DNA from 2 places in the Bacillus sp. AK124 genome. Region 1 is predicted to be linked to the other one. Evidence: riboswitches for the same ligand, from Rfam matches in the RefSeq annotation. Region 1 holds a riboswitch; the other holds the start of a gene.
What was found. Region 1 has a riboswitch for thiamine pyrophosphate ahead of tenA (thiaminase II). Riboswitches for the same ligand answer to the same signal wherever they lie in the genome.
Positions count from the first base shown of each region.

Region 2: linked by a shared signal. The riboswitch ahead of tenA (thiaminase II) and the one ahead of tenA (thiaminase II) in region 1 are both predicted to bind thiamine pyrophosphate.

Region 1 is NZ_CP096378.1:2,979,926-2,987,101, forward strand. It holds gene thiD (bifunctional hydroxymethylpyrimidine kinase/phosphomethylpyrimidine kinase) at 1-68, opposite strand, end outside; gene M1E06_RS15045 (thiazole biosynthesis adenylyltransferase ThiF) at 92-1,102, opposite strand; gene M1E06_RS15050 (thiazole synthase) at 1,099-1,866, opposite strand; gene thiS (sulfur carrier protein ThiS) at 1,873-2,076, opposite strand; gene thiO (glycine oxidase ThiO) at 2,073-3,182, opposite strand; gene tenI (thiazole tautomerase TenI) at 3,166-3,777, opposite strand; gene tenA (thiaminase II) at 3,752-4,453, opposite strand; TPP riboswitch at 4,537-4,645, opposite strand; gene M1E06_RS15075 (monovalent cation:proton antiporter family protein) at 4,705-6,549, opposite strand; gene prpE (bis(5'-nucleosyl)-tetraphosphatase PrpE) at 6,814-7,176, shown strand, end outside.
Region 2 is NZ_CP096378.1:166,891-174,066, reverse strand. It holds gene licT (BglG family transcription antiterminator LicT) at 1-721, opposite strand, end outside; partial or broken gene M1E06_RS00830 (energy-coupling factor transporter transmembrane component T family protein) at 904-1,637, opposite strand; gene M1E06_RS00825 (ABC transporter ATP-binding protein) at 1,634-3,184, opposite strand; gene M1E06_RS00820 (ECF transporter S component) at 3,159-3,758, opposite strand; gene tenA (thiaminase II) at 3,755-4,441, opposite strand; TPP riboswitch at 4,556-4,660, opposite strand; gene M1E06_RS00810 (hypothetical protein) at 4,865-5,023, shown strand; gene aceA (isocitrate lyase) at 5,074-6,345, opposite strand; gene aceB (malate synthase A) at 6,360-7,176, opposite strand, start outside.

The DNA of each region.
Region 1 (7,176 bases):
TCGGCTTGAATGCCGGCGCCGCCTCCTGAATCCGACCCGGCGATTGTTAATGCTTTGTATATGCTCATGATGTTTGCACTCCCTTCGGCCTTTAGCCAATCCACCTGTGATATATCGTTTTCGCGCGATTGATATCGTTCGTTCCGTGAATCAAAGCGCGTCCGTCCCGAAAAATCACGAACTTAAAATCCTCCGTACGGCAAGATAATAAATAAGGATTTCCCGTCACATCCAAACCGGCTTTTTTTAATCTGGCGGCAAGCGGCTCCAGCTCCGGCGGCTGTTCCGCGGCCGGCCTGATCTGAACCGTTTGTCTGCCGCAAAGAACGGCTGCTTTTGTTTCGTTTTCAGCTGAAAGAAACGGAAACTCGCCTTTTCCGCACGTCGGACACGAGCCATGTTTAAGCGCGTCAGCCCGGACTTCAGAGCGCTCATTTGTCCAAATATCAAATGAGCGAAGCATTCCTGACGGTTCATGCCCTGTCAGCAGCTTCAGGGCATCTGTTACCTGGTAAGCGGCAACCTGCTGAACAACCGGACCGATCACCCCTGCTGTGTCGCACGTCATGGTATTCGCGGGCAAATGCCCCAAAAGACAGTGAAGGCACGGCGTTTTCCCCGGAATGACGGTATATGTGATGCCATAGCTTGCGACACACGCGCCGTACAGAAAAGGGATGCCTAACTTGACCGCCGCATCGTTCATGATCAGCCGCGTTTCAAAATTATCGGTCGCATCGACGATCAGGGACGCTTTCTCCGCAAGCTCGAGCGCTTTTTCCGCGGTAACATCTGCTACAATGCCGGTCACTTGAACAGAGCTGTTGATCAGGCGCAGCCTTTTTTCGGCAGCGGCTGCCTTTGGCATATGATCAACCACATCCTGTTCCGTATAGAGCTGCTGGCGCTGGAGATTGCTCCATTCCACATAATCCCTGTCGGCAATCGTCAGCGAACCGACTCCGGCCCTCACCAGCATTTCTGCGCTGGCCGCGCCCAATGCCCCCGCACCGATCACCAGGACGCGGGCGCGACTTAATTTTTCCTGGCCGTCCGGTCCGATCGGGTGAAAAAGCTCCTGTCTTGAATACCTGCCAGTCAAATCGTCAACTTCCCTTCTTCAGGACTGCTGGCGATGCCGTAGTTCTTTTCCGGAATTCGTCCGGCAAGGTATCCGAGTCTGCCTGCTTCAACGGCGAGTTTCATAGCCTTCGCCATTTGGACCGGATCTTTCGCCCCGCTCACTGCCGTGTTCAAAAGCACTCCGTCAGCGCCGAGTTCCATTGCGTATGCCGCATCTTTCGGAGAACCGATTCCGGCATCCACGATTACGGGAACCTTAGCCTGTTCAATGATGAACGACAGGTTAAGCGGATTGACGATTCCCTGTCCCGAACCGATTGGAGAGGCCCCGGGCATAATGGCGTGTACGCCGAGCTCTTCAAGCTTTCTCGCAAGGACGACATCGTCCGATGTATACGGCAGCACAATGAAGCCTTCTTCAAGCAAGGCTTCTGACGCCTTCAGCGTTTCTACCGGGTCAGGCAGAAGCGAACGGTCACAGCCGATCACTTCGACTTTGATCATGTCGCAAAGACCGCTCGCTTTAGCAAGCTTGGCGATCCGGACGGCTTCCTCAGCCGTTTTTGCTCCGGCCGTATTCGGCAAAAGCGTATAACGGCTTAAATCAAGCTGCTCCAAAAAATTAGGCTGAGACTCTTCAAAAATATTCATCCGTCTGACGGCAAAGGTCAGGATCTCCGATTCAGATGCACTGACAGCCTCTTTTTGAATTTCAAATGACGGATACTTCCCTGTGCCGAGCAATAATCTTGATGAGAATTGACGATCTGCGATTTTTAACATAACGGTTTATCCCCCTCCGACAAAATGAACGATTTCGATGACATCGTGTTCTTCCAGTTTGACTGTTTGATATTGGTCTTTTCCGATAATCTGCCTGTTTCTTTCAACAACGACAACACGATTTTCCAAACTGTAGGATGCGAGCAAATCGTAAATCGTGCCGCCGTCATCTCTCCACTCTATTTTCCGGCCGTTGAGCTGAATGTTCACCTGTGCACAGCCTCCTTTCGCTCCGCTTTAAACGCCTCGGCCCACTCTGTTTTGACCGGATTGCCGAGGATCATGTCAGCTATCATCTCACCGGTTGCAGGTGCCAGGAGGATGCCGTTTCTGAAATGTCCGGCAGCAAACAATATCCGGTCATTTTCAGGGTGTCTGCCGATATATGGATTGCCATCCCCTGTTTCCGGGCGCAATCCGGCCCAGCATTGGTCGATGTTCATGGATTCAATGTCAGGGAGCATCGACTTGGCCTTTCGGATCAACTCCTCGATTCCGCCAAGTTCCGGCTGTTCATTCCAATCCCCGGGCTTCATTGTCGCGCCGACGACAAGCTTTCCGCTATGGCGCGGAACGATGTAGCAATGATCATGGTAAAGCGTCCTCGTCAAAGGGATGCCGTCATTCCACACAGACAGGCACTCCCCTTTGACAGGATAAAAGCTTTTGTCTATGCCGATCTGTTTAAAGAAAGCACCGCTCCACACACCGCTTGCAATGACAACGTGCTCCGCCTCCGCGGTGCATGAAGCAGCAGTGACGCGGACGGCCCCCGCTTCAGATTCGATCGATAAAACGGGGGTAAACTCGAAGACCTCGGCACCGAGAATCCGGGCCCCCCTGGCAAATGCCCTGCACACTGCGGCCGGTTCGACATGGATGTCGTCCCGAATGAAATTAGCGCCGAGAATCCCTTTTCCGGCATGCGGTTCCAGCTCATATACTTCAGCGGCTTCAAGCCATTCCACTGAATCCAGTGCAGCCATTTGCATCAGGTGTTCGCGGTCGCTTTCTGAAAATGCCAGCTTTAATATCCCTCCGTCATGCTTTCTGATATCGATGCCGCTTAAGTCTTTCAATTCGCCCGTCAGCCGCTGATAGGCTTTTTGGCTGGCTCTGGCAAATTCGAAAAAGGTACCGGGTTTATCGCATTCCGCATGGGCGCCGAGCATGCCCGCCGCCGCGCTCGTCGCTTTTTTGCCGACTTCTCCGCTTTCAAACACGGCCGTTTTTTTCCCCGCTTTCGCAAGATGGTAAGCGATGGATGTCCCGATGATGCCTCCGCCGATCACGATCGTATCATAGCGCTTTCTCATATGAATCTCCCTTCGCGAGACAGGCAAGCCGCGCGGCCGCCTCATCCGGTCTGTCATGAGAAAAGATCCCCGACATCACGGCGATGCCGTCTGCCATTTTGACTTCCGCCAGTCGTTGTTCGGTAATACCCCCGATCGCAATGACCGGAATGCGGACAGCCGCCTTCACTTCAGCCAGACTGAGAGCTCCTCTTCCTTTCCGGCCCTTTTTACAGTCCGTTTCAAAAATGTGGCCGAACAGCACATAATCTGCACCTTCAGTTTCAGCCTGAACCGCTTCTTCTGGCGAATGGACGGACTTTCCGATTTTCAAATGCGGAAAACGGCTCCTCACACTTTTGACGGAAAAGCCGTGTGAAGGCAGCTGAACCCGGTGAATGTGATGAAACAAAGCGATATCCACCCTGTCGTTGATGATCAGTTTCCGCTTATCAACCCCTTCTTCGGCAAGGCGGTCGATTAAACTTGATATTTCACTTACTTTTTTTGATCTTTCCCTGATATGGATAAAGTCAACGGCATTTTGAATCGAGATGATTTTTGCAGCAAGCTCTTCCACAGAGTGCTTGTCATCGGTGATCGCGTGCAGATGCAAGCTGATCCACCCCGCTTTTTGACCAGCTTTCTTTTTGGTAGGCCATATCCCAGAAGCTGTATTCGTAGAAGCTGGAGATGACGAAGTTCTCCTTCATCTTCGCGCGCGTTTTCTCATCGGCGTTTTCAGCCAGCTCATCGAAGCGGTTGATCTGTTCTGTCACAAGTTCTTTAAACCAGTCGCCTCCGTATGTCGCGATCCATTCCTGATAAACCGCGCTGTCAGGCCTGCACGTTTTTAACGTCTCACCGACGTCATAATAGAGCCAATAGCAAGGAAGCAAAGCGGCCAGTATTTCCGCAAAACTGCCGCTCACGACAGAACGGTACATATGCGATGTGTACGCATACGCTGTCGGCGACGGCTGAAACGACTCCAGTTCTTCCTTTGTGATTCCCAATAGATCGGTGAATTTCCTATGGAGCGACATCTCGGCTTCATATGTGCCTTTCGCGTGTTCAGCCATCCGGCTTGTCGTATATAAATCGCGAGCATATGCCGCACCAAAGGATTGGACTTTGGCAAAGTGGGTCAAATAGTAGGAATCCTGCATGACATAGTATTTAAATCGATCAACCGGAAGTGTGCCGTCTCCAATCCCTTGAATAAACGGATGGACAAAACTGCCTTCCCACCATTTTGCAGCGCTGTTTCGGCATTCTTCTGAAAACTTCATTTCGAGGCTCCTCCTTCGATTCTGAACATAAAAAAACCACTTTCCCGCAAGGAAAGTGGTTTGGAATTTGCATAAATACATACTCAAATACCGTGCCACTTCCCTACGCAGGTTTGAACCTGTTCAGGTTATGAGGGTCTAAAAGTCACACTTTTATCTCAGCCCTTATCAAGGACTCCCCTAGTGGAAAACATTTCTTGTTCATTCAGTTTATACTTTTATCTTATCACGAATTGCAAAATGGTCAAGCATCAGTCTCCAAGCGTTTTTCTCAATTCCGCAATATATTCGCGCGAACCGGTGGCGATCAGCCTGTCACCCAATTGCAGCCTTGTATCCCCGTGGGGCACGATGCTGTCCACCCCGCGGAAAATTCGGACGAAGATAACATCTCCCGTAAACGGAAACTCCCTTAACAGAACACCGTCAAATCGCTCATTGCTCATATTGATCTGATACAGCGACGCATCCTGGTTCGTCAGGAGTTTCATAACGCCAGGCGCCTCGATAAGCGCGCGCAGCAGCGTTTTTGTAGAAAGCAGAATAGAGAATGTATCAATTCCGTTATCTTTCAGTCTGGATTCGGCGTCTGGAGAATCTGCGCTGGCGATAATTCTCGCGACTTTCTGCTCCTTCGCAAAAAGTGCGATCCCTGTATTGCGCTCTTCGCTGCCAGTGGCCACGACGAGTATATCCGTTTGGAAAACGCCGAATGATTGAAGCGTCTCGTATTCATAATCAGGCAAAACTTCAACATCAAACACCGGGTCCGCCAGATTTTCTTCCTTTTTTTCCTGCCGGACATGCAGGATTCTGACGTGATAATCTTCCGGAGAAAGTTCGAGCGTGACTGGCAGCGTCATTTGATTTGCGCCGATAAAGGTGATCGTCTTTTTCTCTTTTTCGCTTTCCGTTTTCGGCATTAATTTTTTAAAGCCGGTCGGTGTGATGATGCATGTAATGACAGCGACCAGAATCAGCGCGCCGGACATCTGCGCGTCAATCACGCCGATGCGCTCGCCGATCGTTGTCGCCGCGATCACCAAAGAAAGCGTGGAAGTCAGGAGAAAACCGGAAGCCAGCACGGTTTTCATGTCATACCACTTTTTCAAAAACAGCACCGGAACGACTTTGCTGATTAACAGAGCCACAAACAGAAGCGGGATCATCACTAAAATTTTCGGATTGCCAAACAGTGACCAAATGTCCAATTTGACGCCTGTCATCACAAAGAAGATCGGGATGAGGAATCCGTATCCGAATGAATCGAGCTGCTGAACGAGCTCCTTGTTCGGCGAAAGCAGCGAAACAAGCACCCCGGCCAAAAACGCGCCAAGTATGTTTTCTGCACCGAGCGACTCGGACAGCGCCACAAGTACGATGATCAGCGTAAATATCGCCCTTGTGCCGATCTGGATCGTTCCTTTTGACAGCACTTCGACAAAAGGCCGCTTTTTAAATATCCTTCCGAACAGGTATAAAACGACGCCGGCGGCAAATAAGATCATCAGCAGCCACATATTGCTGTTTTCGTCCCCGTAGATTGAGGCGAACACTGCAAGCAGAATCATCGTGACAAGATCGGCAATGACGGCGACAAGCAAAATAATCTGGCCGATATTTGTCTTCATGAGACGCTCTTCTTTCAGCGTCGGAACGACAACCCCGAGCGAAATTGTCGAAATGATCAGCGTCATTAAAAAGGCGTTGTCAATAAATCCTGCCATGACAAAGCTGTAAGAAAGGCCGAGCGATAAAATAAAGACGGCAATAAAGATGACCGAAGCCGTTTTAAATGTATTCGGCGCTTCCTTTCCGCTTGGAAGCAGCTGCTTTTTCTTTCCTTTTTCAAATGCGGAAAAATCGATTTCAAGCCCGCTTAAAAACATTAAAAAGATAAATCCGAGCATCGATAAAGTTTCGAGCCATGTATCGTGCTGGGCGACCAGATCGAACCCGCTTTTTCCGATAATAAGACCCATGATAATTTCAGCGACAACCACCGGTATGCTTAACCTGAAACGGTGCAGCAGGATGGGCGTTAAAAATGCGATAATCAGTACGACAACTAAAGATGAGACAGATGTGTGCTCCATAAACTGGTACCTCCTCTAAAACCGGTTTCCGGGTATGATTAGCGTTCCCTTTTTTAAAAATAAAAGGGACATCTTTTTAGACATTTTCATGTGGGAAAAGAACCGTCTGAACTCTTTTCTCACAGGTGTAAAAATCGATTTTAACAATGCTCGCTCAGAAAAAAAAGTAATATGCCTGATTTTCTCCGGTGAAAGTCGCTGAAGCTTGATTTATATATGGACTGGGCAATGTATATACATACGCAGACAGGAGGCAGAAAACGCATGAAATATGATGTAATCGGCGATATTCACGGGTGCTATGACGAAATGATTGCGCTGATTGAAAAGCTCGGTTACTCGCTGTCATCGGGGTTTCCCGTTCATCCGGAAAACAGAACACTTGTCTTTCTCGGGGATTTAACAGACAGAGGGCCAAAATCGCTGGAGGTCGTTGAATTTGTAGGACGGGCCGTTGAAGAAGGAGCTGTGCGATATGTGCCCGGCAATCACTGCAATAAGCTGTACCGTTTTTTCAAAGGCAATCCGGTGAAGCTGCAGCACGGGCTGGAGACGACGGCGGCGGAATACAGAAACCTTCCGAAACATAAACAGAAGGATATCAGAGACCTTTTCATGCGCCTTTAT
Region 2 (7,176 bases), 1.5 Mb from region 1:
CATAAGCGTCGCGGTACTTATTTTTGACGGTTTCAAATAAAAAGTCGTCCCGGCTTTCCATATAGGCTCCGCTGAACAGCCGCTGCGCGAAAAATTTCAAATGGGTAATGAAGCGGTAATAGTGAAGCGATTCTTCATCAAAATCGATATGAAAGTGATATTTGACGATGCTTAAAATCTCCTGCATGACTTTCGTAATATTGACGATGTTCGGCATTTCTTCATTCAGCTCGGCGTTTACGATATGGAGTGCGATAAAAGCGGCTTCATCCTCCGGAAGAGCTGTCCCCGTCTTCTTTTCAATGATGGCCAGCGCCTCTTTGCCGATGGCGAACTCATCTTTATACAGCCGTTTTGTCTCCCAAAGCAGGGCGTTTTTAATATCCAGACCCTTTTTATGCCGTTCGACGGCGAAATGAATATGGTCGGTCAGCGAGACATAAATGCTGTCATTCAGCTTCTTGCCGAGCTTTAATTTCGCATAGGAGATAATTTCTTCAGACATTTCCATAAATTCGATCGGAATTTCGTCCAACAGCGTCTTAAATCTTTCTGATACATCTTTATTATCAAGCCTGAAAATCTTCTCGATTCTCGATTCATCCACCGCTTCCCCAGGCTTTTTTTGAAAAGCGATTCCCCTGCCCATGACCACTAATTCCTGACCCTGTTCATTTAAAACACTGATCACATTGTTGTTGATCACTTTGGCAATTTTCACATCGCGCCACTCCCATCTTGTAAGGGGATTTTTTATATTTCTTTTTTCATATGGTACACATTGATTGTACAATCTTTTTGGCCTAGGTCAATATGTTTCAGTCAACGTCCGAAATATTTACATTTTACAGAATGCCCGATTTATAAAAAAAGAGCCGCAGTGCGGCCCTGTAAAAAACCCTCTTAAAAAATGAGCAAAATTCCCGCTGTGACTGACGCCAGACCCGCAAAATAAACGAAGTCTTTTCCGGAAAGCCGCGCTGTTTGATAGTAGGTGCGGTCTTTTGCACCGGTAAACCCTCTCGCTTCCATGGCAACGGCGATTCTTTCCGACTTGCGGATGCCTTGCGAAAACAAAGGCAGCGCATAGCGAATAAACGCCTTCCAGCTGTTTTTTGCTTATAGCCCCTGATTTTGTGCGCCGCCTTCATTTGCGAAAGCTCAGACTGAAAAAGCGGGACAAAACGGAAGCCGGCCAGCAAGCCATAAGCCCATTTAGGCGACAGCCTGCATTGATGAACCAGGCTCATAATAAACTGCGTCAAATCGGTTGTTGATGTAAACAAAAGACCGTATGTGACAAACCCGAGCATCCGGAGCGCGATTGTCAGCCCATTGCCGACGCTTTCCTCGGTGACGCGGAACCAGGCCCATTCCCAAATCGTTTCCTCGCCTTTTCCAAAAGCGGCCATCATCCAAAAGACGAGAATAAAAAAGACGAGATAAGGCAACAGCCGCTTACTTAAATAAGACAAAGTCCATCCCCCGAAAAAAATTCCGATGGCAACCGCAAACAGCCAAATGAATAGAGTCGGTTTCGGATTTGAAACAAACATGAGCAAGCACATGACCAGGAGGTGGGAAAAGAGCTTGGCGCTCGGGTTCAATGCCGAAAGAAGTGAACCATTGCTTTTCATACGGGAACCCTCTCCTTTCTTTCATGCATGAACCGGTAATGAAGCGGCGGTATCAATGAAAAGCGGCGGACGAGGCCTTGATCAGAAAATAATCGATACGGCGTTCCTTGAAATGCCGCTTTCCCTTGATGAAACACGATGACACGGCCGGAATGCTCATCTACGATGTCCATGTCGTGCGTCACCATCACAATCGTCGTTCCCCGTTCCTGCCGTTCCTTTAACCGCTTGATTAATTCTTGCGCCGTCCTTTCGTCCTGACCGAATGTCGGCTCGTCAAGCAGCAGCAGATCCTGGTCAAACAAAAGCATTGTCGCAACGCTTAAACGCCGTTTCTGCCCGAGGCTTAATGTAAAGGGGTGCGCTTTTTGATGAGCGTCAAGTCCGAATTCCCGCAGCAATTCAGCCGTTTTCTTTTCGACCCGGTCCTCCGGCCATCCCCGCTGCCTCGCCCCGAACGCGATCTCGTCAAACACCGTGTCCCGAATAAATTGAAGCTCGGGATTTTGAAAAACAAAGCCGGCCTTCTCATAGAGCGTACGGTCGGACCATTTCTTCAGCTCCCGATCCTCAAGATAAAGGCGCCCTTTTTTGACGGCTTCAAGCCTGATCAGACTTTTTAAAAACGTACTCTTTCCGCTCCCGTTCTCGCCGATGACCGAAATCCATTCTCCCCTTGGAATCTCAAGGGTGATGCCGTCGGCAACGATCTTTTTCCGATAGCCGATCGCCGCGTCGTCTGCGCGGATCAATATGTCTCTGTCAGCTGTAGGCCTGTTTTTCGCCTCCTCCTCTTTCATTTTCAATGTAGAAGAGAGCTTGACGGCGAGCGGATGATCATCTTGTGTGATGACATCTTCCCATACCGCAGGGTACAGTTTCGGCTGCCAGATGCCCGCCGCTTTCATCTCCGGCTGAAAATGTTTCACGATTTCTTCCGGCTTTCCGTCAGCGATGATCTGTCCCTTTCCATTGAAAAGAATGACGCGGTCCATCCACTCGATACAGCCGTCCAGCACGTGTTCGACGAACACCATCGTCTGTCCGCTTTTTCGTGAAACGTTACGAAGCAAGGCAAAGATGTCTTTCCGGCTGGCCGGGTCCAGCTGCGCCGTCGGCTCGTCAAAAAACAGCACTTCAGGCTCCAGAGCGAGCAGGCACGCTAATGCCAGTCTCTGCTTCATACCGCCTGACAAGGTTTCGATCGGCGTTTTCTTATCTATCTTTAATCCGACTTGCTCCATCAGCTCCGAGATGATGCCGTCCATATCTTTTGGGGAGACAGACCGGTTTTCTAGGCTAAAAGCGATTTCCTCATCAACATGAAGCATGCAGAACTGCGAATCCGGATCCTGAAACATAACGCCGGCGCTCTTTCTGCGATTGACCTCTCCGCTGACCTCAGCTTCGACATGTTCAGGAATGATGCCGGAAAGCACGGACAACAGTGTCGATTTGCCGCTTCCGCTCGGACCGAGTATCAGCACTTTCTCTCCCTGCCCAATCGACAGGACGGAAAGGTTACTGCATCCGAGAAATGAACGCATCGGCATCATCCTTCTTCCGCTGTTCCTTCATGATCTCATACTGATTCAGGACGCCCGTTTTCGCAAGCGCTTCGACAACGGCTTTTGCCAGCCAGCCGCCGAGTACAATGCCGCTGATGATTTGGATGATAAGCGTCATGATCAGCGTTTGCGTCGTATAGTAGGCAAAACCGTTCGCCATCAGGCTGTATGTCATGCTTCCGACCGCGGCAAGCGCACCGGAAAGCATAAGGGTAAACAAGTTGTAACGCTTATAGCGAAAGATCGCAAAAGCGATTTCCGCACCGGCTCCCTGGAACACACCGATTAATAATGCTGACAGTCCAAAGTGGCTTCCGGTCAGCAGTTCGACCGCCGCAGCTGCCGTCTCGGCAATCAGCGCCGCACCCGGTTTACGGATGATATAAGCGACAATCGGGCTGGCGATCACCCAAATGCCGAACATAAAGTTCGCTCCGACAGGCCCGACAATAGCTGAAACAGGGATCCACAAGGTGGACCATCCTAAGTAAATGACGCCGCATGCAACGGACAAGATCACTGCCATCACGACTTCTTTCATGTTCCAATTCATCGTCTCACCGCCTCCATTTCCACAGGCCAATCTTCAACTGTATAAGCCATCTCCCAAAAGCCGTATTCAAGCTGACAACTTTGCAAAAAAAGCTCCTTCATTTTTTCTTTTTCAGCCTTGCCCGCTGTTTCGGCCCATTCATCCAGGCGGGCGCAAAACTTCGTCGTGATTGAATCGGTTCGGTCTCCGTAAAAACAGATCCAGTCATAAAATGGATGCGACGGGTCAGGCTGAACGTCCATCATCAGTTTTTTTCCGATCTCCCAATATGTCCACGGACAAGGCAGCAAGACGGCTAATATCTCTCCCAGCGTGCCTTCGTGCGCCGCCGTCAGCATATGGCGGATATAATGATGGGCAGAAGGCGCAAGCGGATAGCCCTGCAGAGATTCATACTCCACCCCCGCGGCCCGGCACAGGTTGTTGTGCGGGTGCACTTCGCTGTTTAATACAAATGAAATCTGCTCATGAAACATCTCCATGTCTTTCCGGTTTTGACACTTGGAAATTGCAATTCCGTAGATTTGAATAAAAGCGTTCAAATACTCGTAATCTTGCTTCACATAATGAATAAGCTGCTCCTTTTTCAGCTTGCCGGACGCCAGTCCCAATACAAACGGATGCTCAAAAATGGCTTCAAAAATAGGGTCTGCCTCGCGGCGAAGTTCTGCAGAAAAACTCATGTAGATAGCCTCCTCAGCAATCGGTTTTATAAGGAAGGCACAGGGGGGAGCGAGCCGCTTTATACGCAAAAAAGCCGCCCCAAAATGGAGCGGCCTTTGTATGATGAAATCATAAAGACACCGGCTCCACTTCCCTACGCTAGTATGAACTAGATCAGGTTCAAAGGGTCCAAGATCGCTACTTGTCTCAGCCGGCTTACGGCTCCCCTAGTGGACTTCCTATTACATTAACTTTTACTCTACACATCAATGATTATGATGTCAACCTGAGTTTTTCAGTTTTATTCTTGTATAAAACCGCCGGGTTTCATACAGAAGATGCAGCGGGTAAAAATATTTATGGAAAAATGTTAATTTTCTGAAACCTTTTGCGGGCTTGTTCGTCTAATATAGTGAAGACAAAAAAATTTGGAGGGGATATTTATGATGATGTTTATCTTGATTTTGACAATGGCTGTGTATTTGTTCTATTCTTTCAGCAAAGACAACCGGCCGGCCAAAAGAAACAACAAGAATCATCAGACACTGACTGTTATTAGGGAAAACCCTTTTACCGCCCCTTCCAATGATGTCAATTGCTAACTTGATAGACAACAAGCAAGCCGCCCAATGACGGGCGGCTTTTTACGTTTTTAGGATTGAAATTGTTCCGCTTCAGTCGATCCCTTCAGTGCAGTGGTTGATGAAGTCCCGCCTGTCACAACCTGGGCGACTTCATCAAAGTAGCTCGTTCCGACTTCGCGCTGATGCCTTGTCGCCGTATAGCCGTGGACTTCGCTGGCAAACTCGGCCTGCTGCAGATCAGAATACGCCGCCATTCCGCGGTGCTTATATTGACGGGCCAATTCAAACATGCCGTGGTTTAAGGCGTGGAAGCCTGCCAGTGTGACAAATTGAAATTTATAGCCCATTTCACTGAGCTGTTTCTGGAAGTTCAAGATGGTGTTGTCATCCAGTTTGGCCTTCCAGTTGAACGAAGGGGAGCAGTTGTAGGCGAGCAGTTTGCCCGGGAATTTTTCATGGATCGCCTGTGCAAACCGGTGGGCTTCTTCAATATTCGGCTCAGACGTTTCACACCAGATCAAATCGGCATACGGCGCATACGCCAAACCTCTCGCAATCGCCTGATCAAGACCCGGCTTTGTTTTGAAGAACCCTTCCGCTGTTCGCTCTCCCGTCAAAAACGGCGCATCATATGAATCGACGTCGCTTGTGATCAGGTCGGCCGCATTCGCGTCCGTACGGGCAATAAGAATGGTCGGGACTCCCATCACGTCTGCGGCGAGGCGCGCGGCAATCAAATTACGCACCGCCGTTTGCGTCGGAAGCAGCACTTTCCCGCCCAAATGCCCGCACTTTTTCTCAGACGACAACTGGTCTTCAAAGTGAACTCCCGCGGCGCCGGCTTCAATCATACCTTTCATCAGCTCGAACACATTCAGCTGTCCGCCGAAGCCCGCTTCAGCGTCGGCCACAATCGGAGCAAACCAATCGATGTCTTCTTTTCCTTCCATATGGTGAATTTGATCGGCGCGCTGCAGCGTACGGTTGATTTTTTTGACGACTTCCGGCACGCTGTTTGCCGGATAAAGGCTTTGGTCAGGATACATGCTCCCTGACAAATTGGCATCGGCCGCCACCTGCCAACCGCTTAAATAAATCGCTTTCAATCCGGCTTTTACTTGCTGCATGGCTTGATTTCCGGTCAAAGCGCCCAGCGCCGGCACGAAGTCCTCTGTGTGGAGAAGCTTCCACAGCTTTTCGGCGCCGCGCCTTGCAATCGTGTATTCAATCTCAAGCGTGCCTCTCAGCCGAATAACGTCAGCCGCCTGATACGGCCTTGTGATCCCTTTCCAGCGTTCTTCATGCTCCCAGCTTTCTGCGAGTTGTTTTTCTTTCAGCATCGCACATTCCCCCATCATATTTTTTCATAAGCGGGTATCGTTAGAAATTCCGCGAATTCATCATCCAAAATCAGCTGTTCAAATAACTGTCCGGCCTCTTCGAACCGGCCGCTCCGAAAATGTTCTATGCCGGCTTCTTCGAAGATTTTCTGCATTTCTTCCTCTTTCATCATCTTGACCATTTCGGCGTTGACTTTCCGGCCATCGTCAAGAACCCCTTTCGGATGGCGAATCCATTGCCAAAGCTGGGCTCTGGAAATCTCCGCCGTTGCTGCGTCCTCCATTAAGTGGTCGATCGGAGCGGCGCCTCTGCCCGACAGCCATGAAGCTAAATAGCGGATGCCGGCGCTGATATTGGTACGGACGCCTGCTTCTGTAATCCGGCCTTGCGGTACTTCCAGCAAGTCTTTTTCCTCGACCTTTACGTCTTCCCGCTTTCTATGAATCTGGTTCGCCGACGGCATATGCTGATTGAATACATCGAGCGCCGTTTGAATCATGCCGGGATGCGCGATCCATGTTCCGTCATGTCCGTCTTTTACTTCACGTTCCTTATCTTCGCGGATTTTGGCAAATGCGGCTTCATTGATCTCAGGTTTGTCTTTAGCGGGAATTTGCGCCGCCATTCCCCCGATCGCATGGACATTGCGTTTATGACACGTTTGAATCGCCAAGAGGGAGTACGCTCTCATGTTTGGAACCGTCATCGTCACGGCTGAGCGGTCTGGAAGAATGACTTCTTCCCTGTTCCTGAATTTCTTAATAAAGCTGAAAATATAATCCCACCTGCCGCAGTTAAGTCCGGCTGAATGCTCCTTCAATTCATAGAGG